3 regions of the Pantoea sp. B65 genome follow, and region 3 is predicted to be linked to each of the others. Evidence: predicted binding sites of a transcription regulator. Region 3 holds the regulator's gene; each other region holds the start of a gene.
What was found. The regulator PurR, encoded in region 3, represses purine synthesis genes. The targets are predictions, from matches to a motif close to CANGCAAACGTTTGCNTG.
Positions count from the first base shown of each region.

Region 1: carA (glutamine-hydrolyzing carbamoyl-phosphate synthase small subunit) is a predicted target of PurR. The motif match lies at 5,501-5,518, and genes of this name have one in related genera.
Region 2: purL (phosphoribosylformylglycinamidine synthase) is a predicted target of PurR. The motif match lies at 7,713-7,730, and genes of this name have one in related genera.

Region 1 covers NZ_JAHXPU010000023.1:145,779-155,764, forward strand. The annotation lists gene ileS (isoleucine--tRNA ligase) at 1-2,154, shown strand, start outside; gene lspA (signal peptidase II) at 2,154-2,660, shown strand; gene fkpB (FKBP-type peptidyl-prolyl cis-trans isomerase) at 2,664-3,134, shown strand; gene ispH (4-hydroxy-3-methylbut-2-enyl diphosphate reductase) at 3,115-4,068, shown strand; gene dapB (4-hydroxy-tetrahydrodipicolinate reductase) at 4,451-5,272, shown strand; gene carA (glutamine-hydrolyzing carbamoyl-phosphate synthase small subunit) at 5,741-6,883, shown strand; gene carB (carbamoyl-phosphate synthase large subunit) at 6,898-9,986, shown strand, end outside.
Region 2 covers NZ_JAHXPU010000016.1:106,391-116,376, forward strand. The annotation lists gene acpS (holo-ACP synthase) at 1-346, shown strand, start outside; gene JWF83_RS05905 (YfhL family 4Fe-4S dicluster ferredoxin) at 409-666, opposite strand; partial or broken gene JWF83_RS05910 (recombinase) at 880-1,903, shown strand; gene JWF83_RS05915 (hypothetical protein) at 1,903-2,166, shown strand; partial or broken gene JWF83_RS05920 (Rpn family recombination-promoting nuclease/putative transposase) at 2,359-3,276, shown strand; partial or broken gene JWF83_RS05925 (hypothetical protein) at 3,374-3,448, opposite strand; gene JWF83_RS05930 (MurR/RpiR family transcriptional regulator) at 3,682-4,521, opposite strand; gene yfhb (phosphatidylglycerophosphatase C) at 4,784-5,422, shown strand; gene tadA (tRNA adenosine(34) deaminase TadA) at 5,541-6,065, shown strand; gene mltF (membrane-bound lytic murein transglycosylase MltF) at 6,090-7,550, opposite strand; gene purL (phosphoribosylformylglycinamidine synthase) at 7,819-9,986, shown strand, end outside.
Region 3 covers NZ_JAHXPU010000036.1:73-10,058, forward strand. The annotation lists partial or broken gene JWF83_RS14335 (RHS repeat-associated core domain-containing protein) at 1-1,333, shown strand, start outside; gene JWF83_RS14340 (YnhF family membrane protein) at 1,426-1,515, opposite strand; gene purR (HTH-type transcriptional repressor PurR) at 1,816-2,841, shown strand; gene punR (DNA-binding transcriptional activator PunR) at 2,873-3,781, opposite strand; gene punC (purine nucleoside transporter PunC) at 3,895-5,100, shown strand; gene cfa (cyclopropane fatty acyl phospholipid synthase) at 5,508-6,656, shown strand; gene JWF83_RS14365 (riboflavin synthase subunit alpha) at 6,763-7,413, opposite strand; gene JWF83_RS14370 (MATE family efflux transporter) at 7,647-9,020, shown strand; tRNA gene JWF83_RS14375 (tRNA-Val) at 9,172-9,248, shown strand; tRNA gene JWF83_RS14380 (tRNA-Val) at 9,263-9,339, shown strand; tRNA gene JWF83_RS14385 (tRNA-Val) at 9,395-9,471, shown strand; gene JWF83_RS14390 (alpha/beta hydrolase) at 9,518-9,986, opposite strand, start outside.

The DNA.
Region 1 (9,986 bases), on a different contig from region 3:
GTTGCCGCCAAATTTGCCGCGACCGGTGTTAACGGCCCGATTGCGCTGGTGATCTGGACCACCACCCCGTGGACCATGCCGGCTAACCGCGCCATTTCACTGCATCCGGAATTTGAATACCAGCTGGTGCAGATCGACGGTAAAGCGCTGATCCTTGCCAAAGATCTGGTGGAAAGCGTGATGAAGCGTGCTGGCGTCAGCAGCTGGACGGTGCTGGGCAGCACCACCGGCGCCACGCTGGAGCTGATGCGTTTCCAGCATCCATTCCTCGGCTTTGATGTGCCGGTGGTTCTGGGTGAGCATGTGACCCTTGATGCCGGTACCGGCGCGGTGCATACCGCTCCCGGCCACGGTCCGGATGACTTTGTTATCGGTCAAAAATACGGTCTGGAAACCGCCAACCCGGTAGGGCCGGACGGCTGCTTTATCACCGGCACTTATCCAACGCTGGATGGGGTACAGGTATTTAAAGCCAACGATATGATTGTTGAGCTGCTGCGCGACCATGGCGCATTGCTGCATGTCGAGAAGCTGTTCCACAGCTATCCGCACTGCTGGCGCCATAAAACGCCAATCATCTTCCGTGCCACGCCGCAGTGGTTTGTCAGCATGGATCAGAAAGGCCTGCGTGCGCAGTCACTGAAAGAGATCAAAGGCGTGCAGTGGATCCCGGACTGGGGCCAGGCGCGTATTGAATCGATGGTCGCTAACCGCCCTGACTGGTGTATCTCTCGTCAGCGCACCTGGGGCGTGCCGATGGCGCTGTTTGTCCATAAAGAGACCGAGCAGCTGCATCCGCGTACGCTGGAACTGATGGAAGCGGTGGCGCAACGTGTCGAAGCTGATGGTATTCAGGCCTGGTGGGATCTCGACGCGAAAGATCTGATGGGCGATGAAGCCAGCGATTATGTGAAAGTGCCGGATACGCTTGATGTGTGGTTTGACTCCGGTTCTACCCACTCTTCGGTGGTGGATGTGCGTCCGGAATTTGGCGGCAACAGCGCAGATATGTATCTGGAAGGTTCGGATCAGCATCGCGGCTGGTTTATGTCTTCCCTGATGATTTCTACCGCGATGAAAGGCAAAGCGCCTTATCGTCAGGTACTGACCCACGGCTTCACCGTTGATGGTCAGGGCCGTAAGATGTCGAAATCTATCGGTAACACCGTCAGTCCGCAGGATGTGATGAACAAACTGGGCGGCGATATTCTGCGCCTGTGGGTGGCATCAACCGATTATACCGGTGAAATGGCGGTATCGGACGAAATCCTGAAGCGCTCTGCCGACTCTTACCGTCGTATCCGTAACACCGCACGTTTCCTGCTGGCTAACCTCAATGGTTTTAATCCGGAAACCGATATGGTGAAACCGGAAGAGATGGTGGTGCTGGATCGCTGGGCCGTAGGGCGGGCGAAAGCGGCACAGGATGACATCCTTGCCTCTTACGCCAGCTACGATTTCCATGAAGTGGTACAGCGTCTGATGCAGTTCTGCTCGATTGAGATGGGCTCCTTCTATCTGGATATCATCAAGGACCGTCAGTACACCGCGAAAGCCGATGGCCTGGCGCGTCGTAGCTGCCAGACCGCGCTGTGGTATATCGCCGAAGCGCTGGTGCGCTGGATGGCGCCGATCATGTCGTTTACCGCTGATGAGATCTGGGGTTACCTGCCGGGCAAACGCGCACCGTATGTGTTTACTGAAGAGTGGTTCGACGGCCTGTTTGGCGTGGCGGAAAATGAGCCAATGAATGACGCCTTCTGGGACGACCTGCTGAAAGTGCGCGGCGAAGTTAACCGCGTGATTGAGCAGGCGCGTGCCGATAAACGTATCGGTGGTTCGCTGGAAGCGGCAGTCACGCTGTACGCCGATCCGGCGCTGGCGCAGAAGCTGACCAGCCTGGGCGACGAGCTGCGCTTTGTACTGCTGACCTCCGGTGCGCAGGTGGCGGATTATGCGCTGGCGAGCGCGGAAGCGCAGCAGAGCGAACTGCTGAAAGGTCTGAAAATCGCGCTGTACAAAGCCGAAGGCGATAAATGTCCGCGTTGCTGGCATTACACTACTGACGTGGGTCAGAATGCGGAGCACGCAGAGGTTTGCGGTCGCTGTGTCACTAACGTAGCCGGAGACGGTGAAGAGCGTAAGTTTGCCTGATGCGTAAGCCACTTTTATCGACCGGATTGCGCTGGCTGTGGCTGGTGCTGGTAGTCATCGCCATCGACTTTGGCAGCAAGCAATGGATTATGGATAATCTGATGCTGCACCAGTCGATGCCGATTATGCCGTACTTTAATTTCTTCTACGCCCATAACTACGGCGCGGCGTTCAGTTTCCTTGCGGATAAAGGTGGCTGGCAACGCTGGTTCTTTGCCGGTATTGCCGTGGCGATTGTGGTGGCGTTGCTGGTGATGATGTATCGCGCATCCGCCAGCCAGAAGCTTAATAATATTGCCTACGCGCTGATTATTGGCGGCGCGCTGGGCAACCTGTTTGATCGTTCGTATCACGGCTTTGTGGTCGATTTTATCGACTTCTATGTTGGTGACTGGCACTTTGCCACCTTTAACATCGCCGATTGCGGTATCTCTATTGGCGCCGCATTGATCGTCCTTGAAGGGTTTTTTACCCCTTCCGGAAAGCAGGCTAAACAGAAAGGGTAAGGCATGACTGATTCTGTACAGCGCAATAGCGCGCTGCTGGTGCATTTCACGTTGAAGCTGGAAGATGGTTCAACGGCGGAGTCGACGCGCGCCAATGGCAAGCCTGCGCTGTTTCGTCTTGGCGATGGCAGTTTGTCGGAAGGTCTGGAACAGGCGCTGCTCGGGCTGAAGTGTGGCGATAAGCACCAGTTCAGTCTGCCGCCGGAATCGGCGTTTGGCGCTGCCAGCCCGGACATGATCCAGTATTTCTCCCGTCGTGATTTTGCTCAGGCGGGGGAGCCGGAAATTGGTGCTATTATGCTATTTACCGGTATGGGTGGTAGCGAAATGCCAGGCGTGATCCGGGAGGTTTCCGGTGATTCAATCACCGTCGACTTCAATCATCCCCTGGCCGGACGCACCATTCAGTTTGATATTGAAGTGCTGGAGATCGATCCGCAGCTGGAGGGGACCAATGCAAATCCTGTTGGCTAACCCACGTGGTTTCTGTGCCGGTGTTGATCGCGCCATTAGCATCGTGGAACGCGCGCTGGAGATGTACGGCGCGCCAATCTATGTGCGTCATGAAGTGGTGCATAACCGCTATGTGGTGAACAGCCTGCGCGAGCGCGGGGCGATCTTTATTGAAGAGATTGCCGAAGTGCCGGATGGCTCGATCCTGATTTTCTCCGCCCATGGCGTTTCTCAGGCGGTGCGGGCAGAAGCGCGTACGCGCGAGCTGACCATGCTGTTTGATGCCACCTGTCCGCTGGTAACGAAAGTGCATATGGAAGTGGCGCGCGCCAGCCGTAAAGGCACCGAGGCGATCCTGATCGGTCATGCGGGTCACCCGGAAGTGGAAGGCACCATGGGGCAGTACAGCAATCCGCGCGGAGGCATGTACCTGGTGGAATCGCCGTCTGACGTCGACAAGTTGCAGGTGAAAGACGAAGAGAACCTGTGCTTTATGACCCAGACCACCCTGTCGGTGGATGATACTTCGGATGTTATCGACGCCCTGCGTCTGCGCTTCCCGAAAATCATCGGGCCGCGCAAGGATGATATCTGCTATGCCACCACTAACCGTCAGGAAGCGGTGCGCAGTCTGGCGCGGGATGCTGATGTGGTGCTGGTTGTCGGATCGAAAAACTCCTCCAACTCCAATCGCCTGGCCGAGCTGGCGCAGCGTGCCGGTAAACTGGCGTGGCTGATCGACTCCGCTGAGGATATTCAGGAGAGCTGGCTGCGCAATATTCAGTGTGTCGGCGTCACCGCCGGCGCTTCAGCACCGGATATTCTGGTACAGGATGTGATTAAACGGCTGCGCGAACTGGGCGGCGAACCGGCGATCGAGTTGAGTGGTCGTGAAGAGAATATCGTGTTTGAAGTGCCGAAAGAGCTGCGCGTGGAAGTTAAGCAGGTAGATTAAACCCTGCGGGCGGTGTTTTCGCCGCCCGTGGCGGCCAAATGACCTGTATTTAAGGATCTTATCCGCTTTACGCCGTTACCCTGGTGGAGAGACTGTTGACCGCTCTGTCTCTTTCCCGGTTTTCTCAAGGCTTGCCGATTTGCAACCTCACAGCCCTGTTTCAGGCGTTGAACCCCATACTTTAGCCAGTTTCAACGCCAGTCCCCGGCCTGGCCGGCGATAACGCCGCCTCTGCAATATTCCCCTCCGCGATTCAGTTTTACTGATAATCCAGGCCAGCTGGCGTAAAATTCTTATTATGTAGTGATTATTGTGGCGTCAATGTAGCCGCCTCGTTAACCTTATTGTCGCTTGCAGGCACAGATATGTCAGGGAATCCAATATGAGTCATTCAGAAATCCGTATTGCTATCGTCGGCGCCGATGGGCGCATGGGGCGCCAGCTAATTCAGGCGACGCAGCAGGCAGCCGGCGTGCGCCTCGGGGCGGCACTGACCCGCAGCGGTTCTTCGCTGGTGGGTAGTGATGCGGGTGAATTAGCCGGGATCGGCGTTATCGGGATTAAGGTGGGCGACAACCCCGATGCGGTGGTTAATGATTTCGATATTTTGATCGATTTCACCCGCCCGGAAGGCACGCTGGAGTATCTGGCGTTCTGCCGTCAACATCAGAAGGCGATGGTGATTGGTACTACCGGCTTTGATGATGCCGGTAAAGCGGCGATTAAGCAGGCCTCAGCGGATATTGGCATCGTGTTCGCCGCTAACTTTAGTGTCGGCGTTAACCTGGTGCTAAAGCTGCTGGAAAAAGCAGCAAAAGTCATGGGCGATTATGCCGATATAGAAATCATCGAAGCGCATCACCGCCATAAAGTGGATGCGCCATCAGGCACCGCACTGGCGATGGGGGAAGCGATTGCGGATGCGATGGACTGGGATCTGAAACAACATGCGGTCTACGCGCGTGAAGGTTATACCGGTGAGCGTGCCGCGCATAGCATCGGTTTTGCTACTGTGCGCGCCGGCGATATCGTCGGTGAGCATACGGCGATGTTTGCTGATATTGGCGAGCGTGTAGAGATTACCCACAAGGCTTCCAGCCGCATGACCTTCGCCAATGGCGCTGTTCGTGCTGCTCAGTGGTTAAATGACCGTAAAACCGGTCTTTATGATATGCGGGACGTGCTGAGTTTAGATAGTTTGTAATGTGTTGCGACCATCGTGATGTGGTTATTTCAATCATAAGGTTCTGATTGATAGGGCAATAATTTATTGCCCTTTTTATTTTTATTAAAAATAAGGCTTTGATGTGTTTTTGTAGATTAAGTGTGGTTAATCTGCATTTAATCGGTAAAAAAAGAGCGCAAAATGTCCGTTTTTGACCATTTGGTCTGGTTTTGCGGGCTGTCAGATTGGATTTTTATTTCATTTCACCAGTCAACCGGTTTTATCAGCCGGATATCACCCCTTTTCAGCATGAATCTTCCGAGTTTCCTTCCAGTTGGCTAAAAAAGCATGAAAAACTGGCTCTCAGGGTAGACAATGGCGAAGGCGATCATTAGAATGCGCGCAATTTGCCAAAAATCGACATCTCAGGCGGTTTTTGCATTGATTCAGGCTATGATTATGAATTAATATGCAGATATTGTGACTGTTTATTCCCTGGAGGACGTTTTGATTAAGTCAGCGCTATTGGTTCTGGAAGACGGAACCCAATTCCACGGTCGGGCCATTGGGGCAGAAGGATCGGCAGTGGGGGAAGTGGTTTTCAATACTTCAATGACCGGTTATCAAGAAATCCTCACAGATCCTTCCTATTCCCGCCAGATCGTCACTCTTACTTATCCTCATATTGGCAATGTCGGCACTAATGCTGCTGACGAAGAATCCTCCCAGGTACATGCGCAAGGCCTCGTCATCCGTGACCTGCCGCTGATCGCCAGCAACTTCCGTAATGAAGAAGGGCTGTCCGAGTACCTGAAGCGCCATAACATTGTGGCGATTGCTGATATCGATACCCGTAAGCTGACCCGTCTGCTGCGTGAAAAAGGCGCACAGAGCGGCTGCATCATCGCCGGTGACGTAGCGGATGCCTCACTGGCATTGCAGAAAGCACAAGCCTTCCCCGGCCTGAAAGGTATGGATCTGGCAAAAGAAGTCACCACCCAGGAGTCTTACAGCTGGCTGCAAGGCAGCTGGACGCTGGAAGGGGGGCTGCCATCGCAGAGTACCGACCTGCCATTCCATGTTGTTGCCTACGATTACGGCGCGAAACGCAATATCCTGCGTATGCTGGTGGATCGCGGCTGTCGCCTGACCGTTGTCCCGGCGCAGACTCCGGCGGAAGAGGTACTGAAACTCAACCCGGACGGCATCTTCCTGTCAAATGGCCCTGGCGACCCGGAGCCTTGCGACTACGCTATCAGCGCGATTAAATCATTCCTGGAAACCGATATTCCGGTGTTCGGTATTTGTCTCGGCCATCAGTTGCTGGCGCTGGCCAGCGGCGCGAAGACGGTCAAAATGAAACTTGGCCACCACGGCGGCAACCATCCGGTGAAAGACCTGGATAATAATCGCGTGATGATTACTGCTCAGAACCATGGTTTTGCGGTCGATGAAAATAATATGCCGGCAAACCTGCGTGTGACGCATAAATCGCTGTTTGACCATACGGTGCAAGGGATCCACCGCACCGATAAAGCGGCGTTCAGCTTCCAGGGACACCCTGAAGCCAGCCCGGGTCCGGCCGATGCCGCACCGCTGTTCGATCACTTTATCGAACTGATCGAAGCTTACCGTTCAACCGCAAAATAATCAGGAGCGACAAAATGCCAAAACGTACCGACATAAAAAGTATCCTGATTCTTGGCGCTGGCCCGATTGTTATCGGCCAGGCTTGTGAATTTGACTACTCTGGCGCGCAAGCCTGTAAAGCGCTGCGTGAAGAGGGTTACCGCGTTATCCTGGTGAACTCTAACCCGGCGACCATTATGACCGACCCGGAAATGGCCGATGCAACCTATATCGAGCCGATTCACTGGGAAGTGGTGCGCAAAATTATCGAGAAAGAGCGCCCGGATGCCGTACTGCCAACCATGGGCGGTCAGACCGCGCTGAACTGTGCGCTGGAACTGGAACGCCATGGCGTACTGGCTGAATTTAGCGTCACCATGATTGGCGCGACCGCCGATGCTATTGATAAAGCAGAAGACCGCCAGCGCTTTGATAAAGCGATGAAGAAAATTGGTCTCGATACTGCCCGCTCCGGCATCGCGCATACCATGGAAGAGGCGCTGGCGGTTGCTGAGCAGCTTGGCTTCCCGTGTATTATCCGTCCCTCTTTTACCATGGGCGGCACCGGTGGCGGTATCGCTTATAACCGTGAAGAGTTCGAAGAGATTTGTGAGCGTGGCCTCGACCTGTCTCCGACCAGTGAACTGCTGATTGATGAGTCGCTGATTGGCTGGAAAGAGTATGAGATGGAAGTGGTGCGCGATAAGAACGACAACTGCATCATTGTCTGTTCGATCGAAAACTTTGACGCCATGGGCATCCACACCGGCGACTCCATCACCGTAGCGCCAGCACAGACCCTGACCGACAAAGAGTATCAAATCATGCGTAACGCCTCGATGGCGGTACTGCGTGAGATTGGCGTCGAAACCGGCGGTTCCAACGTGCAGTTCTCGGTGAACCCGGAAAATGGTCGGATGATCATTATCGAAATGAACCCGCGTGTTTCCCGCTCTTCAGCCCTGGCATCGAAAGCAACCGGCTTCCCGATTGCTAAAGTGGCCGCCAAGCTGGCGGTTGGTTTTACGCTGGACGAACTGATGAACGATATCACCGGTGGTCGTACCCCGGCATCGTTTGAACCGTCCATCGACTATGTAGTGACTAAGATCCCGCGCTTTAACTTCGAAAAGTTTGCCGGTGCTAACGACCGTCTGACCACCCAGATGAAATCTGTCGGTGAAGTGATGGCTATCGGCCGCACCCTGCAGGAATCAATGCAGAAAGCGCTGCGCGGCCTTGAAGTCGGCGCCAATGGCTTTGATCCGAAAGTCAGCCTTGACGATCCGGAAGCGCTGACCCGCATTCGCCGCGAGCTGAAAGATGCCGGTGGCGACCGTATCTGGTATGTGGCGGATGCGTTCCGTGCCGGTATGTCGGTTGATGGCGTGTTTAACCTGACCAATATTGACCGCTGGTTCCTGGTGCAAATTGAAGAGCTGGTGCGTCTGGAAGAGCAGGTGGCTAAGCAGGGCATCAACGGTCTGACCAAAGATTTCCTGCGTACCCTGAAGCGTAAAGGCTTTGCCGATGCCCGTCTGTGTGACCTGGCGGGGGTCGCGGAATCGGAAGTGCGTAAACTGCGTGAGCAGTACAATCTGCACCCGGTCTACAAGCGCGTTGATACCTGTGCGGCTGAATTCGCTACCGATACTGCCTATATGTACTCCACCTATGAAGAAGAGTGTGAGGCCAACCCGAACAGCGACCGTGAAAAAATCATGGTTCTGGGCGGTGGCCCGAACCGTATCGGTCAGGGTATCGAATTCGATTACTGCTGTGTGCATGCCTCGCTGGCGCTGCGTGAAGACGGTTACGAAACCATTATGGTTAACTGTAACCCGGAAACTGTCTCTACCGATTATGACACGTCAGACCGTCTCTACTTTGAGCCGGTAACCCTCGAAGATGTGCTGGAAATTGTGCGCATCGAAAAACCAAAAGGGGTTATCGTGCAGTACGGTGGCCAGACGCCGCTGAAACTGGCGCGCGCGCTGGAAGCTGCCGGGGTACCGATTATCGGTACCAGCCCGGATGCGATTGACCGTGCGGAAGACCGTGAGCGTTTCCAACAGGCGGTTGACCGTCTGGGCCTGAAACAGCCGGCTAACGCCACGGTTACCGCGCTGGAGCAGGCGGTGGATAAGGCGGCGCTGATTGGCTATCCGCTGGTCGTGCGTCCTTCCTACGTGCTGGGCGGTCGGGCGATGGAGATTGTTTACGATGAAATCGACCTGAAGCGCTACTTCCAGACGGCGGTATCGGTTTCCAATGATGCGCCGGTTCTGCTGGATCGCTTCCTTGATGACGCGGTGGAAGTCGACGTTGACGCGATTTGCGACGGTGAACGTGTACTGATTGGCGGCATTATGGAACATATTGAGCAGGCGGGCGTGCACTCCGGTGACTCCGCATGTTCACTGCCGGCCTATACCCTGAGCCTCGAAATCCAGGATGTGATGCGTCAGCAGGTAGAAAAACTGGCATTCGAACTCTGCGTACGCGGACTGATGAATGTGCAGTTCGCGGTGAAAGATAACGAAGTCTACCTGATTGAAGTTAACCCACGTGCAGCGCGTACCGTACCTTTTGTCTCGAAAGCCACCGGGGTGCCACTGGCAAAAGTGGCGGCGCGGGTGATGGCCGGTAAATCCCTGACCGAACAGGGTGTCACTGAAGAGGTGATCCCACCTTATTACTCAGTGAAGGAAGTGGTGCTGCCATTTAACAAGTTCCCGGGTGTCGACCCGATTCTTGGTCCGGAAATGCGCTCTACCGGTGAAGTGATGGGTGTGGGGCGTACCTTTGCCGAGGCGTTTGCCAAAGCGATGCTGGGCGCGCAGTCCAATATGAAGAAATCAGGCCGTGCGCTGCTGTCGGTGCGTGAAGGCGATAAGAAACGTATCGTCGACCTGGCGGCGAAGCTACAGAAGTTTGGTTTCGAACTGGATGCCACCCACGGAACGGCGGTGGTGCTGGGTGAAGCGGGTATCAATCCACGTCTGGTGAACAAGGTGCACGAAGGCCGCCCACATATTCAGGACCGTCTGAAAAATGGTGAGTATGCCTATATCGTCAACACCACTGCCGGACGCCAGGCGATTGAAGATTCCAAGCTGATCCG
Region 2 (9,986 bases), on a different contig from region 3:
GATCGCGCGCATTGAGGGGGTGATCTCCCGTTCTGGCGATCGGCTGGCACAGCGGGTACTCAGCACTAACGAATGGGCGCAATATCAGGCGCATCAGCAGCCGGTGCGCTTTCTGGCGAAGCGTTTTGCGGTGAAAGAGGCCGCCGCTAAAGCCTTTGGTACCGGCATCCGTGGCGGCTTAGCCTTTAACCAGTTTGAAGTCTATAACGATGAGCTGGGTAAACCGGGGCTGCGCTTCTTCCAGCATGCGGCGGAAGTAGCAGAAAAACTCGGGGTGAAATATGTGCATGTCACGCTGGCGGATGAGCGCAATTACGCCTGTGCCACGGTAATTATCGAGAATTAGCTGATATTACCGTTAGGGCGGCAGCTATGCCGCCCTAACGGTAATGAACACCGCGGGCGGTATCAGGATGCCGCGTGATGCATTACCACGAACTTTTCCCACAACGCCTCTTTACTTTCCGTATGCAGGGGATCGGTAATAATGGTGTTATCGATCGGACAGACCTGCTGACAGGTTGGCGTGTCGTAGTGGCCGACGCATTCGGTGCAGCAGTCGACATCAATCTGATAGATCTCATCACCCATCGAGATGGCCTGGTTTGGGCACTCCGGCTCACACATATCGCAGTTGATGCACTTCCCGGTAATTAGTAAAGCCATTTCAGTTATTTACGCTTAAAATTTATATAAATCATGAGATTACACTCTGTCCGTAAAGCGCACTTTAGAAACTGAAGTGTGTTTTCACCCAGTGTGATCCCTGTTGAAAAACCATTGCCGCAACACAAAATAGCAACACACACGTAAAACGCTCATCCTAAAGCCCTCATGTGTGAGCACAGTATTCAAGTCGGCAAATAACAGGACGTTGCTATGTCGCGAACGATAACACAAAAGATAAGTACCCCCAATGATCCCGGTCATATGGCGGCTTCAGCACGATGGGAAGAGTGTAAGCCGCCGTATACAAGCTCACCATGAGAATCTGTGTTGCGGCTGCTAAAGTCATCCTTGCCGAGTCTGGACTACTCCGCCGTTCCAGGTACGAGAAAAGTAATTATCTGCGTATCGATTTCAGTAAGGCTGGTAAAGTCACCATTTATGCTGAGTTCCCAAAAAAGATGGGACTTAAAGGGTATAAGCTTGGCGAATGGCCTGAACTGTCGTTGCAGATTGCCAGAGAGAAAGCTGCTGAGTTCTGATATAGAGTCGATTGCCAGGCTATGGATAAACATGGCTGGGGCGTCATCGGTCCATCAAAAAAATGCTATCCGGTACATGATCCTGACTGGCGTTCGCCCGATAAATGTCTCTAATCTTCGCTGGGAATACGTCGCCGATGATTTATCTGTTATAACCTATCCTGCTGGAGTGATTGGCACTCGCGGTGCCATGAAAACGCAAAAAGAGTTTTCAATTCCTGTTACTCACGAAATGAGGCTGATTTTGGAAGAGCAGAAGCGCTGGCGGGACTCGGTAGCGAATTGCAATAAAGGATATGTTTTCCTGCAACCCAGGAACCCGCGTGAGGCGTTTTCTAAACGCTCACTTGATAAGCTAATCAAACATAATAGCCCTCAAAATGCAGTGAAGGGCCATACGTCATGATGGTACAGTGAAAGGACGTTCAGGTGCTTTCAATACGATGTGTCGAAAGTTCCTCAAGAGCAACATAATAGCTCAGCTGCGCTCTCGCGGAGTATGGCGGTCGGACACCAAAGAGATAAGTATGCTCTGCATGCACCACTCAGGGAAAGAGAATGATCCTATGGCCGAGCATTACGATTTTTCGGAAGAAATTCTAAAAGAGGAAATTACACTCAAACGGCAGGCATTCACGGCGCATGAAGAAAGCATAATGGCTCAGGTGGTTTTGATAAAAAGAAGAGAAATATAATGGATGATAAGAAAGAAAATTTCAGGAAGTTCATAATTTCATTAATTGTATACGTTTGTGTACTGATATTGTCACTGTTGCTATTGATGACTAAGTTTATTGATGGGGCAAGTTTTGTTGCGGCAAATGCGATTGGGGTATTTTGTGTTTTTTTATACAAACTTTCTCCTAAGGTTTCAGAATTTTCAATTGCTGGTAATTCAGTTAAATTAAAGCAAACTCTCGATGAATCTTTAGAGATTAAAGCGCAGAGAACTGGATAAGCGTGGGATTGAGTCGAAAAAATAAAAAGAATTAAACCTGGCCGTACTATTTAGATGCTCTGCTAATGAGTATAAAGCTGAGATGTTTTTTGCCTGAAATAATTTCTTCCCGTCAGGCGGGTGAGTATATTTTAACCGCTGATGACCTGTGGTAGTGTCCTTGCATGTCAAACTGGATGACAGGTAAGGAACATGGGCACCACTCCAACCCCACATGATGCTGTATTTAAACAACTTCTCAGCCATACGGAAACTGCGCGCGACTTTTTGCAGATACATTTGCCGCCAACGCTGCTCCAGCGTTGCGATCTTAATACTCGGCAAATTACCTCAGGTAGTTTTATCGAGGATGATCTGCAATCATTCTGCTCAGATATCTTGTATTCACTGCAAGCGGGTGGCGGCGCAGGGTATATTTATTGTCTGATAGAGCATCAGAGTTCTGCCGATAAACAGATGAGCTTTCGTCTAATGCGTTATGCCATCGCGGCGATGCAGCAGCATCTTAAGGCCGGGCATAAACAGCTGCCGCTGGTGATTCCGATTCTTTTCTATCATGGGAACGAAACTCCCTATCCACATCCGATGAGCTGGCTGCAGGGATTTAGTGATCCGGAACTAGCTGGACAGGTGTATGGTGGTGACTTCCCACTGGTGGATGTGACCGTTATCCCCGACGATGAAATCATGGCCCATCGACGTATGGCGGTGCTTGAGCTGTTACAGAAACATATCCGTATTCGAGACATGTCCGAGCTACTTGAGCAACTAGTCATGCTGCTGAGTAGCGGTTACACTACAGATGAACAACTGCGAGTGCTGATAAACTATATGCTACAGGCAGGGGAGACGGCTGACCCTGAATCCTTTATCCGTGAGCTGGCACAGCGTTCACCGTAGCAGGAGGAGATACTGATGACAATCGCAGAAAAACTGGAACAGAAAGGGTTGGAGAAAGGCCTGGCAAAAGGTCGTGAGGAAGGCATTCTGCTTGGTGAGCAGAAGGGAATACTCAAAGTGGCCCGCACAATGCTGGAGAACGGGCTGGATTCTGCTGCCGTGCAGAAAATGACTGGCCTGACAGCGGATGACCTCAAACAGCTCCACTAATGGAGTCGTACTTTTAACGGCGAAGCCTCAGCCATCTTTGCCGGTGTCACGCATATAGTACGCGGCGCATTTTCTAAACCAACACGAAAGTGTAGATTCAATCTGTCAACGCAACACCCCTTTCAATTATCTCTTTCGGTGTTTTGAACTTCAGTGTCTTTCTTGGTCTGTTAAACCTGTGGCGATTCAATGCTCCCAATGATCACAGTCATAAGATGGCTTCTGTCGCCGGGGGCTGGCAGAACGTTCACCGCAACATAAGGAAACACGGATGACAATGGCAGAGAATCTTAAGCAGAAAGGGCGTCAGGAAGGGTTGCGCGTAATATGCCGGAGAGCGGTCTGGATATTGCCATTGTGCTGGTTATTTGAAAGTGTGGGCGCCTGACGCGCCGCACCATAGATTCAGACCAGCTTTTTCACCAGCGCTTCGCTGTGGCGAATATGGCTGGAGGCACGTTGCGGATCATTTTGCACCAGCGCCATAAATAGCAGGTCGGTAAGCGCCAGTTGGGCGGTGGTTGATGATATCGCCGCGCTGCGGGTCGTTTGCTCTTCGGCAACGGTATACAGGCAGTGGCTGGCACATTGTTGCAGGGTGTTTGGCGTAAAACCGGTAAAAGCCAGGACATCGGCTCCGGCCAGCCGCGCTTCCTGCGCCGCCAGGTTGATTTCCCGGCGTTCGCCGCTGTAGGAGATCGCCAGCAGCAGATCGCCGGCTTTCATCGCCTGCACACTGGCCAGTAGCGCATGCATATCCTGCTCGGCTACCGCGCTGATGCCAATTTTCATCAGTTTCCAGGAGAAGTCTTTCGCCACCAGCCCCGAGGCGCCAATGCCAACCAGCACAATACGATGTGCCGACTTCAGCAGACGCAGTGTCTCCAGCAGTTTCTCTTCGCTGTTAATATCCAGGGTGGCGCGGATCGCCGATTGCTTCTCGGCAAACAGTTTTTCGCCCACCACCTTTAACGGGTCGTCACTTAAAATCTGGTTATGAACGGTAATCGCATCTTTATCAGAGAGTGATTCGCTGAGTGCCAGTTTCAGTGCCGGAAAACCTTTATACCCCAGCTTTTGCGCGAACTTGACTACGCTGGACTGACTGACGCCGGACTCCTCCGCCAGCTTTTGCGAGCTGAGGTGACGAGCGCGATCCGGCTGCGACAGCAGGAAATCCGCCAGCCGACGTTCATTTAACGCCAGCCTCGGATAGAGCTGACGAATGCGCAGCAGTGAACTCATTCTGTGTACCTCTGATTGATAAGTCAGCCGGATAATCCATACCGCTGCCGGCTGATGTCCTGAATATGAATAACTTAGTCTACCGTGCCTGGCGGTGCGATCCATGATTAAAACAGGTAAAAAGGGTAACTCGTGCGGAAAAGTATCGATGTGGGAAAGCATCGGTTGAGTTTACCGCTTCTGACTACACTTATAATGGTAGCTCTGCGATGGCGACAGCGGTTGCCTGATAAATGGCACTATTTACCCTGAGGAGTATTTTTTGATTAAGGGATCACCAAGGCGCGTAGTATTTTTCGATTTAGACGGCACGCTGCATCAGCAGGATATGTTTGGCACTTTTATGCGCTATCTGCTGTGGCGTCAGCCGCTCAATCTGCTGCTGGTGGCGCCGCTGTTGCCGGTGGCGGGGCTGGGACTGCTGATTAAAGGGCGCGCCGCGCGCTGGCCAATGAGCCTGCTGCTGTGGGCGATCACCTTTGGTCATAGCGAGAAGCGTTTACAGCAGCGGGAACAGGCTTTTGCCCTGTGGTTCCGCCAGCGCGTGACCGCTTTTCCACTGGTGCAACAGCGTCTGACCGACTACCTGAGCAGTGAAGATGCGGATGTCTGGCTGATTACCGGCTCGCCCCAGTCGCTGGTGGTACAGGTTTACCACGATTCTCCCTTTCTGCCGCGGGTGAAGCTGATCGCCAGCCAGATGGCGCGTGGCTATGGTGGGCGGGTGCTGGCGATGCGTTGTTTAGGCCACGAGAAAGTCGCGCAGCTGGAGGACCAGATAGGCACGCCGCTGCAGTTGTACAGCGGTTACAGCGACAGTAAGCAGGATAACCCGCTGCTGTTCTTCTGCCAGCACCGCTGGCGCGTCACGCCGACCGGGCAGCTGCAGCAGCTTGAGTAGGGAGCCAAATGCGTAGGGGCGTCATGTATGCCGCCGGTGCGAGGAATTTGCACCAAACCTGGTGACGAAGTTATTGCTGCCACAGCTTTCACTTAGTCTCCTTAGCGTTTTATGTATAATGCCCCCGCTTTTCCCCCCACTGGAGACTCAGGTGAGCGATAACAACGATGAATTCTGGATGCGTCACGCCTTAACCCTGGCACAGCGGGCCTGGGATGAGGGCGAGGTGCCGGTGGGTGCGGTACTGGTGCAGGGCGATCGGGTGATTGGCGAAGGCTGGAACCGGCCGATTGGTCATCATGACCCGACCGCCCACGCCGAAATTATGGCATTGCGTCAGGGTGGCAAGGTGTTGGAAAACTATCGTCTGATCGACACCACGCTTTATGTCACTCTCGAACCCTGTGTAATGTGCGCAGGCGCGATGGTGCATAGCCGTATCGGACGTTTGGTGTTTGGTGCGCGCGATGAGAAAACCGGCGCTGCCGGTTCGCTGCTGGATGTGCTGGGACACCCGGGAATGAATCACCAGGTGCAAATGACGGAAGGGATACTGGCGCAAGAGTGCGCAGCTATGTTGAGTGATTTTTTCCGTATGCGGCGCGAACAGAAAAAAGCTTTGCGTAAAGCCGCCAATCCGTAACGGCGGCCAGCGCCGCCGTGAGCATCAGTTAAGGGCGATCACCGGTTCAACCGCCGGGTAACCCTGGCCCAGTCCGGCTTCCAGCGCCGCCTGCTGTGCCAGCTTTCTCTCCTGATCCTGCAAATACCCCTCCAGACTGACCTGATAGCGGCGGATATTCTCCACATAGGAGTAGGCTTCATGGCCGCGTGCATAACCATAGGTGGTCTGATTGTAGTAGCGTTTCTGGCTAAGCATCGGCAGACGGATTTTGACGTCGGCCCAGCTGTCAGGATTGCCTTTCTGCTTCTCGGTAAGCTTGCGTGCATCCAGCATATGCGCATATCCCATATTATACGCCGCCAGTGCGAACCAGATGCGCTCATCTTCCGGGATGGTGGACGGGACTTTTTCCATCATGCGCTGTAAATATTCGCTGCCGCCACGAATGCTCTGCTCCGGATCCAGCCGGTCATCAACATTCAGACTGTCGGCGGTATTGCGCGTCAGCATCATCAGACCGCGCACGCCGGTGGGAGAGGTGGCTTGCGGGTTCCAGTGCGACTCCTGGTAAGAGATTGCCGCCAGCAGGCGCCAGTCGATCACGCTGGCATAGCGTTCAAACAGTGGTTTGATATCCGGCAGAATGTCGTCGATGGCGCGCAGAAAGGTGCTGGTATCGACGTAGTCGAAGGCGCCGACATGGCCGAGATATTTCTCTTCCAGCCGCGCCATGGTGCCTTCTTCACCCATCTGGCTGAAGAAGTCGAGCATGGCGGCGTTGAGACTGTCGTCGTCATCGCCGCGCTGCATATACCAGGTCACCGGCTCTTCATCGGTAATATCAAAGGCCACCGCCAGCTGCGGATGAATGCGCTGCAACAGACCGATAGTCACCGAATCGCCGACGGTATAGTCGAGTTTGCCATCCGCCACCGCTTCGAGCAGCGCTTTCGGGCTCTGATCGGTTGAAATGGCCCAGTCCAGCTCGGGGTACTGACTCTGTTTCGCATTACGCAGCGTCGATAAATAAGCGGAACCGGAAGCTACCGTCAGGCGGCCTTGCAGATCGCCCAGATTTTTTGGCCGCGGTTTACCGATACGGTACACCAGCTGCTGGGACACCGAATAATAGGTGGGGCCGGTACGAAAGCGTGTCAGGCGTTCACTGTTATAATTGAGACCGGCGGCGAGGATATCGGCTTTATCGTCGTCAAGGTCGTCAAACAGGTCGCTGAGGTTTTGACGTACGGTCACTTCCAGGCGCACGCCCAGATAACCGGCGAAACGTTTTGCCAGCTCGTAGTCCATACCGGCCGGTGATTTATTGACTGTGTAGTACGTTAGCGGGGAGTTTATGGTGCTGATTCGTAATACGCCCCGCGATTTTATCTGTGCGATTCGATCTCCCGACCCCCCGTGCCAGGGGATCGATGGCCACAATGCCAGCGCCAGCAGCACGGTGATCAGCCCGATCAACAGATAATTAATTTTTAGGCGTTTCAAATAGTTATCTCTCGGTTGCCCGCAGGCCTCTGTCTCTTTCGGCAGTATTAGTTATGGTTGATTTCCCAGAGCGTGGGGCATTTTGCGCAACAAAGCGTTGCGCCGCAACTTATTCAGCAAGTTTTGCGCAATTTTAAGCCAATTCCTGTATCCGAGAAATTGTGCGCAAACGGTTTCGTTGGGGGCGCGGATTCTCTATAATAGCGCCCGCTTTCCCTGTTGCGCCCAAAGAAGCGTCGCCCGGCGCTTCGAAGACGAGAGATCTTTGATGATGGAAATTCTGCGTGGTTCGCCCGCTCTGTCGGCATTTCGTGTAAACAAACTGCTGACCCGCTTTCAGGACGCTCACCTGCCGGTGAGTGATATTTACGCTGAGTACGTCCATTTTGCTGATGTCAGCGCAGCGCTGAACGCTGACGAAAAGGCCCGCCTTCAGCGACTGTTGAAGTACGGTCCGTCTCTCGCTGAGCATGCGCCGCAAGGTCGCTTACTGCTGGTGACCCCACGTCCAGGCACTATTTCTCCATGGTCTTCCAAAGCCACCGATATTGCCCATAACTGCGACTTACCGCAGGTGCTGCGGCTGGAGCGCGGACTGGCTTTCTATCTGCAGGCGCCGCAACTAAGCGAAGCGCAGTGGTCGCAACTGGCCGGACTGCTGCATGACCGTATGATGGAGACCATCTTCACCGAGCTGGCGCAGGCTGAGCAGTTGTTTGTTCACCATCAGCCACAGCCGCTGCAGAGCGTGGATGTGTTAGGTGAAGGACGCAATGCGCTGGTGCTGGCAAACCAGAAGTTAGGTCTGGCGCTGGCGGATGATGAAATTGATTATCTGCAGACCGCGTTTGAAAAACTGGGGCGCAACCCGAACGACATCGAGCTGTATATGTTTGCCCAGGCAAACTCCGAGCACTGTCGCCATAAAATTTTCAACGCCGACTGGATTATTGATGGTCAGCAACAGCCTAAATCGCTGTTTAAAATGATTAAAAACACCTTCGAACAAACCCCGGACTATGTGCTGTCTGCTTATAAAGACAATGCTGCGGTAATGGAAGGTTCGCAGATTGGCCGCTTCTATGCCGATGCTGATAAAGGTGTGTACGACTTCCATCAGGAAGATGCCCATATTCTGATGAAGGTAGAAACCCATAACCACCCAACGGCGATTTCGCCATGGCCAGGCGCCGCTACCGGTTCCGGCGGTGAAATTCGTGATGAAGGCGCCACCGGGCGCGGTGCCAAACCGAAAGCCGGTCTGGTAGGGTTCTCGGTATCCAACCTGCGTATCCCGGGCTTTGAACAGCCGTGGGAAGAGGATTTCGGCAAACCAGACCGCATTGTTACCGCGCTGGACATTATGACCGAAGGCCCGTTGGGCGGCGCAGCATTCAATAACGAATTTGGTCGTCCGGCGCTGAATGGTTACTTCCGTACTTATGAAGAGCGCGTCAACAGTCATAACGGCGTGGAACTGCGTGGTTACCATAAGCCGATTATGCTGGCGGGCGGTATCGGTAATATCCGTGCTGACCACGTACAGAAAGGCGAAATCACCGTTGGCGCCAAACTGATTGTGCTGGGTGGACCGGCAATGAATATCGGTCTGGGCGGTGGTGCGGCTTCCTCAATGGCGTCAGGCCAGTCGGATGCCGATCTTGATTTTGCTTCGGTACAGCGTGATAACCCGGAAATGGAGCGGCGTTGTCAGGAAGTGATCGACCGTTGCTGGCAGCTGGGCGAAGACAACCCGATTCTGTTTATCCATGACGTTGGCGCTGGCGGACTGTCGAACGCGATGCCGGAACTGGTCAGCGATGGCGAGCGCGGCGGTCAGTTTAATCTGCGCGATATCCTCAACGATGAGCCGGGAATGAGCCCACTGGAAGTGTGGTGCAACGAGTCTCAGGAGCGTTATGTGCTGGCGGTTGCGCCGGAGAAACTGGCGCAGTTTGACCGCCTGTGTAAGCGTGAGCGCGCACCTTATGCGGTGATCGGCGAAGCGACCGAAGAGCTGCATCTGACCCTGTCCGACAGCCACTTCGATAATAAACCGATCGATATGCCGCTTGACGTTCTGCTGGGTAAAACGCCGAAGATGACTCGCGACGTTGCCACTCTGCAGGTTAAAGGCGAAGCGCTGGTACGCGATGGCATCTCAATTGAAGATGCGGTGAAGCGTGTACTGCATCTGCCAACCGTGGCTGAGAAAACCTTCCTCGTGACCATCGGCGACCGCAGCGTGACCGGTATGGTGGCGCGCGATCAGATGGTCGGGCCATGGCAGATCCCGGTGGCGAACTGCGCGGTAACCACCGCCAGCCTCGACAGCTATTATGGTGAAGCGATGGCGCTGGGCGAGCGTGCTCCGGTGGCGCTGCTGGATTTCGCCGCTTCCGGTCGTCTGGCGGTCGGTGAAGCGCTGACCAACAT
Region 3 (9,986 bases):
GCAGACGCAGAGGGTAACCTATTTACCCGGCCTTGAGCGGCACACCAGCCATACCGGCGAAACCCTGAAGGCGGAGCTGCACACCCTCACCGCCGGTGAAGCCGGTGCGGCGCAGGTGCGGCTGCTGCACTGGCAGAGCGGACTGCCCGCCGGTATCAGCAATAACTCGCTGCGCTACAGCTACGATAACCTCACCGGCAGCAGCGGGCTGGAAGTGGATGCGCAGGGCGAGTTAATCAGTCAGGAGGAGTATTACCCGTATGGCGGTACGGCGATCCGCACGGCAAGAAGCCAGGCGGAAGCGGAGTATAAAACCCGCCGCTACAGCGGCAAGGAACGCGATGCCAGCGGGCTGTATTACTACGGTTACCGTTATTATCAGTGCTGGGCCGGGCGCTGGCTGAGCGCCGATCCGGCCGGGAACCTGGCCGGGCTCAATTTGTATATAATGGTAATCAATAACCCGGTGAGCTATCGTGATCCTGATGGGTTAATGCCACATAGAATTTATCCACCTGGCGAGCACCCCGATACTGATCAACGCATCTATAAAAAACTATCACAATGGACGGCAATGCATGGTGCTGAAATTATCGCTGAGAATCTGACGATCATTGCACAACAAGATAAAGAGAAACGGGTAGTGATTGAAAATAGTTTAAAACGCGCTAAAACGGTACTGGATAGGGCTCTGCTTATGGCACATAGTCATCCTTCCGCCACACAAACGCTGCTTGAACCCTATATAGGTAAAGCTGATGTTGAGTTATTTTCATCATTAGTCAAAGTTTGGGCGATGACCAGAGATGTTATTCAGACGATTCGGAATGATACAGTAAAACGCTCGCGATTTTCCCTAATAAGATATTTGCATGAAAAATCCGATGTTATCGCTGCGGCAATAGCTGATGAGGGCGCAGTTATTCTGGCTGAAAGCTTTTTTAGCGACTCCCCTGAGGTCAGGGTTAAAAATCTGATTCACGAATACAGCCATATGGAAACATTCAAAGATACCGCTTTGGGATTGAGTGTAACCGGTCCGGAAACGACCGATTACTGGTATCTTGATGATGAAATGACGGCAGAGCATTCCACAGATATTTTGTCACAGGGTATTATGGGGATCAAAGAAGAGGAAGGGATTTTCCAGACGGATGCTATCAGGAATAAAATAAGAGAATTAACCGGATACCCTACCCTGACGCGCAGGCAAGCTGTACGCGGCTTTAATAAATATCTTTGGATCCGTCAGGCGCTGGGGGTGCTTAATCCCGATACTGTCGCCGGATCGGGGATGGCGATTTACCGTGCCAGCGCTCACTATTTTGCGTAACATCAACGCATAGATGCAAAAAAAAACGCCTGACGCATACCCCATCAGGCGTTTCTTACCGCTAGTGGAAAAACCGCCGGGTGGTGAGAAAATCAGTTCATCACCGCAACAAAGCTAAAAGCGATAATCACTAACAGTGAGCCAACGGTGGTCATCAGAGATAACTTCAGATTGGTATCCATACTACGCTCCTAAAAGACCCATAAGTCATGAGTATACAATCAATAACTGTGTGGATTTTCCCACAGTTGCAAGTAAAAATCTCGTTTTCTTCTCACAGCCTTGATAGAATTCTTTTTTTCCGTTGCGCAACAACTGCAACACCGCGTTACTTGCCGTGTTTCCTGACGTCATTCTCCTTCCCGACGTCACTCAGAATGCAACAATGAACCCCCATGGCCGCCTGAAAATCGCCAGGGGTACGCAAACGTTTAACATGCTATTTATCAATGCGTTGAGATAAGCGCAGGAGTACCAGTTTAATGGCAACAATTAAGGATGTGGCGAAACGCGCCGGTGTTTCCACCACCACCGTTTCACATGTCATCAATAAAACACGCTTTGTCGCTGAAGATACGCGCGAAGCGGTTTGGGCCGCCATCAAAGCGCTGCACTACTCGCCCAGCGCCGTTGCACGTAGTCTGAAGGTTAACCATACCAAATCGATTGGTCTGCTGGCGACCTCCAGTGAAGCGCCCTACTTTGCTGAAATTATTGAAGCGGTAGAGACCCGCTGCTTTGCCAAAGGCTATACGCTGATCCTCGGTAACGCCCATAACGATCTGCAAAAGCAGCAGGCGTATCTGTCGATGATGGCGCAAAAACGCGTCGATGGCCTGCTGGTGATGTGTTCTGAGTATCCGGATGACCTGCTGAAAATGCTGGAAGAGAATCGCAATATCCCGATGGTGGTGATGGACTGGGGCGAATCGCGCGGCGACTTTACCGATACCGTGCTGGATAATGCCTTTGAGGGTGGTTATATGGCGGGTCGCTATCTGATCGATCGCGGCCACCGCGATATCGGCGCGATCCCCGGCCAGCTGGAGCGTAATACCGGCGGCGGCCGTCATGCCGGTTTTCTGAAAGCGCTGCACGAAGCCAGCATCCATGTGCGCGATGAGTGGATTGTGCAGGGTGACTTTGAACCGGAATCCGGTTATCGCGCCATGCAGCAAATTCTGTCGCAGAAGCAGCGGCCAACCGCAGTGTTTTGCGGCGGCGATATTATGGCGATGGGGGCGATTTGCGCCGCCGATGAGATGGGCCTGCGGGTGCCGCAGGATATTTCGGTGATCGGTTATGATAATGTGCGTAACGCGCGCTATTTCACACCGGCGCTGACCACTGTGCATCAGCCAAAAGAACGTCTCGGGCAAACCGCCTTTGATATGCTGCTGGACCGCATTACCAGTAAACGCGAAGATCCTCAGACCATTGAAGTGCATCCTTCACTGATCGAGCGCCGTTCCGTCGCCGATGGCCCATTCCGCGATTATCGTCGCTAATCTTCTGGCCGGCCACGGCGGTGGCCGGTGATCACGCCTCGTGCAACCACTCGGCATTCATGGTTTCCGCATCGCCCAGATAATCCAGTAGCCAGCTCAGCGCCGGCGACGCGCTCTGTTCTGCCCAGCTGACGCAACATGGGCTGTCGGGAAAACCCGCCGGCAGGCTCAGCTCCGTCAGTTCGCCACTGGCGAGCAACGGTGCGGCGAAGTGCCCGGGCACCATACCAACGCATAATCCCGCCAGCAGACAATCAAAGGCGGTATCCCAGTCCGGCGCCACCAGACGCCGCTGATTATCCAGCGTCCAGGTAATCCGCTTCGGTAAGCTGCGCGAGGTATCTTCCAGCACCAGCGACGGCCACTGACGAATCGTCTCTTCCTCTATCGTTCCCTGCTGCCGCGCCAGCGGATGTCCGGCACTGACCACGCAGCGCCAGTTTAGCGCCCCCATATCGCGAAAACCAAAACGCCCGCCGACCGGGATCGCCTGGGTGGCGCCAATCGCCATATCAACCCGCCCGTCCACCAGCGCATCCCAGACGCCATTAAATACCTCATGGGAAACCAGCAGTTCCATATCCGGGAAATGGCGATAGAAATCGAGTACCAGCTGGCGGCTGCGCTGCGGTTTAACAATCAAATCGATCGCGATACTTAACTGCCCGCGCCAGCCATTGGCCACCTGCTGACACTGACGGCGGGTGGCAAGCATTTTTTTGATAACAGCGCGGCCTTCCTGAATAAAAACTTTACCGGCAGCGGTAAGTACCACATCGCGATGGCGGCGTTCAAACAGCTGAACCGCCAGCCACTGCTCCAGCTGACGTACGGTATAGCTGACCGCCGAGGGCACACGATGCAGCTCACTGGCGGCGGCGCTAAAACTGCCGGTACGTGCAACCGCATCAACCACTTCAAGAGAATGTTCTGACCACATATCCTGCCTGCAAAATTTTTCAACGCAATAGGCAAATATTAGCGTTTCACAAGCCACAGTGCACCCGCTTACACTCTGCGCGTTACATCACCTGCATAAAAAAGAGTTATCTGATGATCAAGTCAAAAGGATTTATTGTTTACCTGGCGCTGTTAAGCATGCTGGGTTTTCTTGCTACCGATATGTACCTGCCGGCGTTTGGCGCCATGCAACAGGACCTGCACACCCATCCTGGCGCTATCAGCGCCAGCCTGAGTATCTTCCTTGCCGGTTTTGCCTGTGCGCAACTGTTCTGGGGGCCACTGTCGGATCGCATCGGGCGTAAACCGGTGCTGGTAATGGGGCTGAGTCTGTTTGCCCTCGGTTGCGCCGGTATGCTGCTGGTGCAGGATGCCACCCTGCTGCTGGTGTTGCGCTTTATCCAGGCGGTGGGGGTCTGTTCCGCAGCGGTCAGCTGGCAGGCGCTGGTCGTCGACCGCTATCACGGTGCGCAGGCTAATCGTGTCTTCGCCACCATTATGCCGCTGGTAGCGCTCTCTCCGGCGCTGGCGCCGCTGCTGGGCGCCTGGCTGCTGAACCATTTTAGCTGGCGCGCGATCTTTGTCGCACTGCTGCTGATTGCGCTGGCATTGCTGATCCCGACGCTGCGGCTTAAATCTGCGACAGTAAAAAACCGCGTCAGCGTGCAACCCCTGGTCAGCTTTCTGCTGTTGCTGAAATCGCGCATCTGGAGTGGCAATGTGCTGATTTATGCCGCCTGTTCCGCCAGTTTTTTTGCCTGGCTGACCGGTTCGCCGTTTATTCTTGCCGATCTGGGGCTGACGCCAGGCGATATCGGTCTGAGTTATATTCCGCAAACGCTGGCTTTTTTACTGGGTGGTTTTGGCTGTCGCGCGTTGCTACAGCGTCTGGCAGGCGCCACCCTGTTGCGCTGGCTGCTGCTGGGTTATGCCATCAGCATCAGCGCCATCTTTGCCGTGGCGCTGTCCGGCCAGGTAACACTGACGGCGCTACTGGTCCCGTTTTGCGGTATGGCGATGGCGAATGGCGCGATCTATCCGATTGTGGTGGCTAACGCACTGCTGCCCTTCCCCGAGGCCACCGGAAAAGCCGCAGCATTACAGAATATGCTGCAACTCGGTCTGTGCTTTCTCGCCAGCATGGCCGTATCGACGCTAATTGCCGAAACGCTGCTGACCACCACCGCAATTATGTTGCTGACCGTTGTTCTTGCTTTGATCGGATATGCGCTACAATTTCAGCGCAAGAGCGAAAAACAGCGGTTGGTCAAAGCAGTCGACGCCACATCACATCAGTGAATGAAATCATTTAGTTAGCTCGCTAACAATATTGTATTGAATATTGCCTGCCGTGAGCATATACTCATCTAAGGCAATATTATATAACAATAAATTAACATTATTTGGTCAGACCTGACAGGGCTGTCGTGGTGTTTTACGGCGTGGCATTCGCAACGCATCTCTGCAGGACCAAACCTGAGTATCGATATTGCAGCCAGTCGCGGGAAACCGGGGCAGCATATCTGCCGCCTGCGCTACTAACATCGCTGCAGCATCAGTAAGGCAAGGTATTTTTCGTTCATTTTCAATCCTCTGTTAAACGTCGGATATCAGGCGCACGGATTTTCCGTGAGTTCTCTCACAATCCTGTAGAAATTAGCTATTCTAATTCTCAGGTTCTAATCACAGCAGGTGATGGAGAAGCTATGAGTTCATCGTGTATAGAAGAATTGGGCCTGGAAGAAAATCACTGGTATCGCATCGTCCATGAAATGCTGCAGGTAGCCGGTGTGGAAGTGAATGGCTCTCACCCCTGGGATATCCAGGTGAAAAATCCCGATTTTTTCCGGCGTGTATTGCAGGAAGGCTCACTGGGGCTCGGCGAAAGCTATATGGATGGCTGGTGGGAGTGTGAACGCCTCGATATGTTTTTTCATCGGGTGTTAAAACATAAACTTGACCAGCAACTCCCGCGCCATTTCAAAGATACGTTGCGCATCGCAGCGGCACGGCTGACTAATCTGCAATCAAAAAAACGCGCCTGGATTGTCGGCAAAGAGCATTACGATCTCGGTAACGATCTTTTCTCATTCATGCTCGATTCCCATCTGCAATACTCCTGCGGTTACTGGAAACAAGCGAAGACGCTTGAAGAAGCGCAGCAGGCCAAGCTGAAAATGATCTGCGAAAAACTGCAGCTGCAGCCAGGCATGTCGCTGCTGGATATCGGCTGCGGCTGGGGCGGTCTGGCGGCGTTTGCCGCGCGCCATTATCATGTCAGGGTAGTCGGCGTGACTATCTCTGCCGAGCAACAGAAACTGGCGCAACAGCGTTGCGAGGGTCTGGACGTGACCATCCTGCTGCAGGATTATCGCGATCTGGCGCAGAAGTTTGACCGAATTGTTTCCGTGGGGATGTTTGAACATGTCGGGCCGAAAAATTATGCCACCTATTTTGACGTTGCCGACCGCAATTTAAAACAGGATGGCATTTTCCTGCTGCACACCATTGGCACGATTAAAACCGATATGAACGTTGACCCGTGGATTGATAAATATATCTTCCCGAACGGCTGTCTGCCGTCGATACGTCAGATTGCCGATGCCAGTGAGCCGCACTTTGTGATGGAAGACTGGCATAATTTTGGTGCGGATTACGACACCACCCTGATGGCATGGTATCAGCGTTTCCTTGAAGCCTGGCCGCAGCTGGCGGAAGATTACGGCGAACGATTTAAACGGATGTTTAGTTACTACCTTAATGCCTGTGCCGGTGCTTTTCGCGCCCGCGATATCCAGTTGTGGCAAGTGGTATTCAGCCATGGGATTGAGGGTGGATTGCGGGTACCGCATTAACGACGGGATGTATTAATGCAAAGGGAGGCATTAATGCAAAGGGAGGCATTAATGCAAAGGGAGGCATTAATGCCTCCCCTACGGTTAGGGTGTGATAGATCGCCCTTTATTGTTCTGCCGGGGATTCCGCTTCCGCCAGCAGCGCCGCTTCGCGCTGTGCCAGAACCCGCTCCACCGTTTCCACTATCGCCTGGGTCTGTGGGTCAATTTCAATATTGACACGCTGCCCCAGTTTTTTCTCGCCCAGCGTGGTACGCGCCAGCGTCTCGGGGATCAGGTGCACGCAGAATTTACTTTTAGTGACATCTCCCACCGTCAGGCTAATACCGTCAATACCGATATAACCTTTACGCAGAATAAATTTCATCACCTCTGCATCCTGCGGTTTAAACCAGATTTCGCGATTATTCTCTGAATTAATAATCTTGCAGATCTCAGCGGTGGTCATAATATGGCCGGACATTAAATGGCCGCCGATCTCATCGCTAAATTTCGCCGCACGTTCCACGTTAACTTTATCGCCGCTCTCCAGCTCACCGAGATTGGTAATACGCAGCGTCTCTTTCATCAGATCAAAACTGACCTGTTCACCGTCAACCCGGGTAACCGTCAGGCAGCAGCCGTTATGGGCCACCGAGGCGCCTAAGGCCAGGCCTGGCATCATCTCAGCCGGTAATTTGACGATGTGCGTACGGAAATTGGTTTTCTCTACAATAGACAGCACCTCAGCGGTGCCCTGCACAATACCAGTAAACATGCTTCAAGCCTCAGTCTGTTTTTGGCAATCTTAACACATCTGCCATGCTGCTCTGATACCAGCCGGCAGCAACCTGTGCTGAGTGTATAACATAAAGAGCGATTATCAGGCCAGGTGATTGGCTTAAAGCGCCACGACCGTTACACTACGCGGCTTAATCTACTGATTTATATTCATTCGCCCATCAGGGCGTTAAATTTTTTCACCCTGATAAAACCAGACAAGGTGTTTGTGTGCAGAAGTATCTGACAGAAGCGCGTCAATTATTAGCCCTCGCCATCCCGGTGATCCTCGCGCAAGTCGCGCAGACCGCCATGGGTTTTGTCGATACCATTATGGCCGGCGCCGTCAGCGCCACGGATATGGCCGCCGTCGCAGTCGGCACCTCCATCTGGTTGCCGACCATCCTGTTTGGTCATGGCCTGGTGCTGGCCTTAACGCCGATTGTTGCGCAGCTTAACGGTTCCGGCCGCCGCGATCGCATTGCCCATCAGGTTCGCCAGGCCTACTGGCTGGCGGGATCGGTTGCCGTACTGATTATGCTGGTGTTGTATAACGCCGGCTTTATCATCAGCGCGATGAAGGGGATGGACCCGGAGATGGCGCGTATTGCCATTGGTTATCTGCATGCCCTGCTGTGGGGGGCGCCTGGTTATTTATTCTTTCAGGTGGCGCGTAGCCAGTGTGAAGGGCTGTCGAAAACCAAGCCTGGTATGGTTCTGGGTTTTATCGGTCTGCTGGTCAATATTCCGGTTAACTACATTTTTATCTATGGCCATTTCGCTATGCCGGCGCTGGGCGGCATTGGCTGTGGCGTCGCCACCGCCTCGGTATATTGGGTGATGTTTATTCTGATGAAAGCCTGGATCAATCGCGCCTCTTCACTGCGCGATATCCGCTTAGCCAGCCGTTTTGATGCCCCTGACTGGAAAGTTCTCTACCGCTTAGCCAGCCTGGGTATGCCGGTGGCGCTGGCGCTGTTTTTCGAGGTGACACTGTTTGCGGTGGTGGCGCTGCTGGTGGCGCCATTGGGTATCGTCAAGGTGGCCGGCCACCAGATCGCACTCAACTTCAGTTCGCTGATGTTTGTTCTGCCGCTGTCGCTGGGAGTGGCAACCACCATTCGCGTCGGCTTTCGTCTCGGCCAGGGATCCACCGAAGGCGCCCGAATCGCGGCATGGACCGCGCAGGCGGTTGGCGTGATGCTGGTATCGGTTACCGCCACCTTTACGGTGATTTTCCGCGAGCAAATTGCGCTGCTGTATAACGATAATCCGGAAGTGGTCACGCTGGCGGCGCAACTGATGCTGCTGGCGGCGATTTATCAGTTTTCCGACTCCATTCAGGTGATTGGCAGCGGGATTTTGCGCGGTTATAAAGATACCCGTTCGATCTTCTTTATCACCTTTATCGCTTACTGGGTGCTGGGGCTGCCGGCGGGTTATGTGCTGGCGCTGACCGACTGGGTGGTGCCCGCTCTCGGTCCGGCCGGGTTCTGGTGCGGCTTTATTATTGGCCTGACCTCATCGGCGGTGATGATGATCTGGCGGATGCGCCGGTTGCAGCAGCTACCGGCGGAAGTGATCCTCGCACGCGCAGCACATTAATTTTTGCCTCCGGTCGTGCGGCGCACGTTTAAAAAAACGGCGTGTCGCACAGTTGCGCAGCAATCGGCAACAAAAATAGATGTTTCCGCTTGCCAGCCGGATAAGCTGCCGTTAATATTCGTCCCCGTTGTCAACACGATAGCGATTGATTGCGTTCTTAGCTCAGTTGGTTAGAGCACCACCTTGACATGGTGGGGGTCGGAGGTTCGAGTCCTCTAGAACGCACCAAAGCACCAGTTTGTGCGTCCGTAGCTCAGTTGGTTAGAGCACCACCTTGACATGGTGGGGGTCGGTGGTTCGAGTCCACTCGGACGCACCAAAATGGGTTGCCGTTTTAACTGCCATAATTCGCCATCGTTTAATCATAGTTATTTGCGTTCTTAGCTCAGTTGGTTAGAGCACCACCTTGACATGGTGGGGGTCGGAGGTTCGAGTCCTCTAGAACGCACCACTCCCCTGTTGCCGCAATACTCTCCCGGTTTCCCTCTGAAATCAGCTTAGCGCTGAAAATGATGCATAAAAGCTTTTTGCAACGCCAGCATCGACACCGACTGGTGTGACTGATCCGCATGAATAAATAGCTCAAGCTGTAGATCGGTTATCGCGCCGGCCTGTAGCGTCCACGCCAGCTCCCTGATGCCATCCACCATGCGCCGTTGCCTGCGATGCCGGGTCAGCGTAACCCGTTCCTCCTCCGCCAGCCCCAGCTCCCAGCGTTGCAGCGACTGCTCATATTCCCCCACCGAAAGAAACAGCACCGATGGCTGCTGCAGGGTCGGCTGCCGGGCAAAATGCGCGGCTACTTTACTGATATAGCCATCATTCCACCAGACTGACGGGCTTGACGCATAGTAGTGGCTAAAGCTGTCACTGCGGGTAAATAGCGTATTGAGCGTAAACAGTCCGCCATAAGAGTGGCCGAACAGCGCCTCGCGCTGCCGGTCGATCGCCAGCCATTCGCCAACC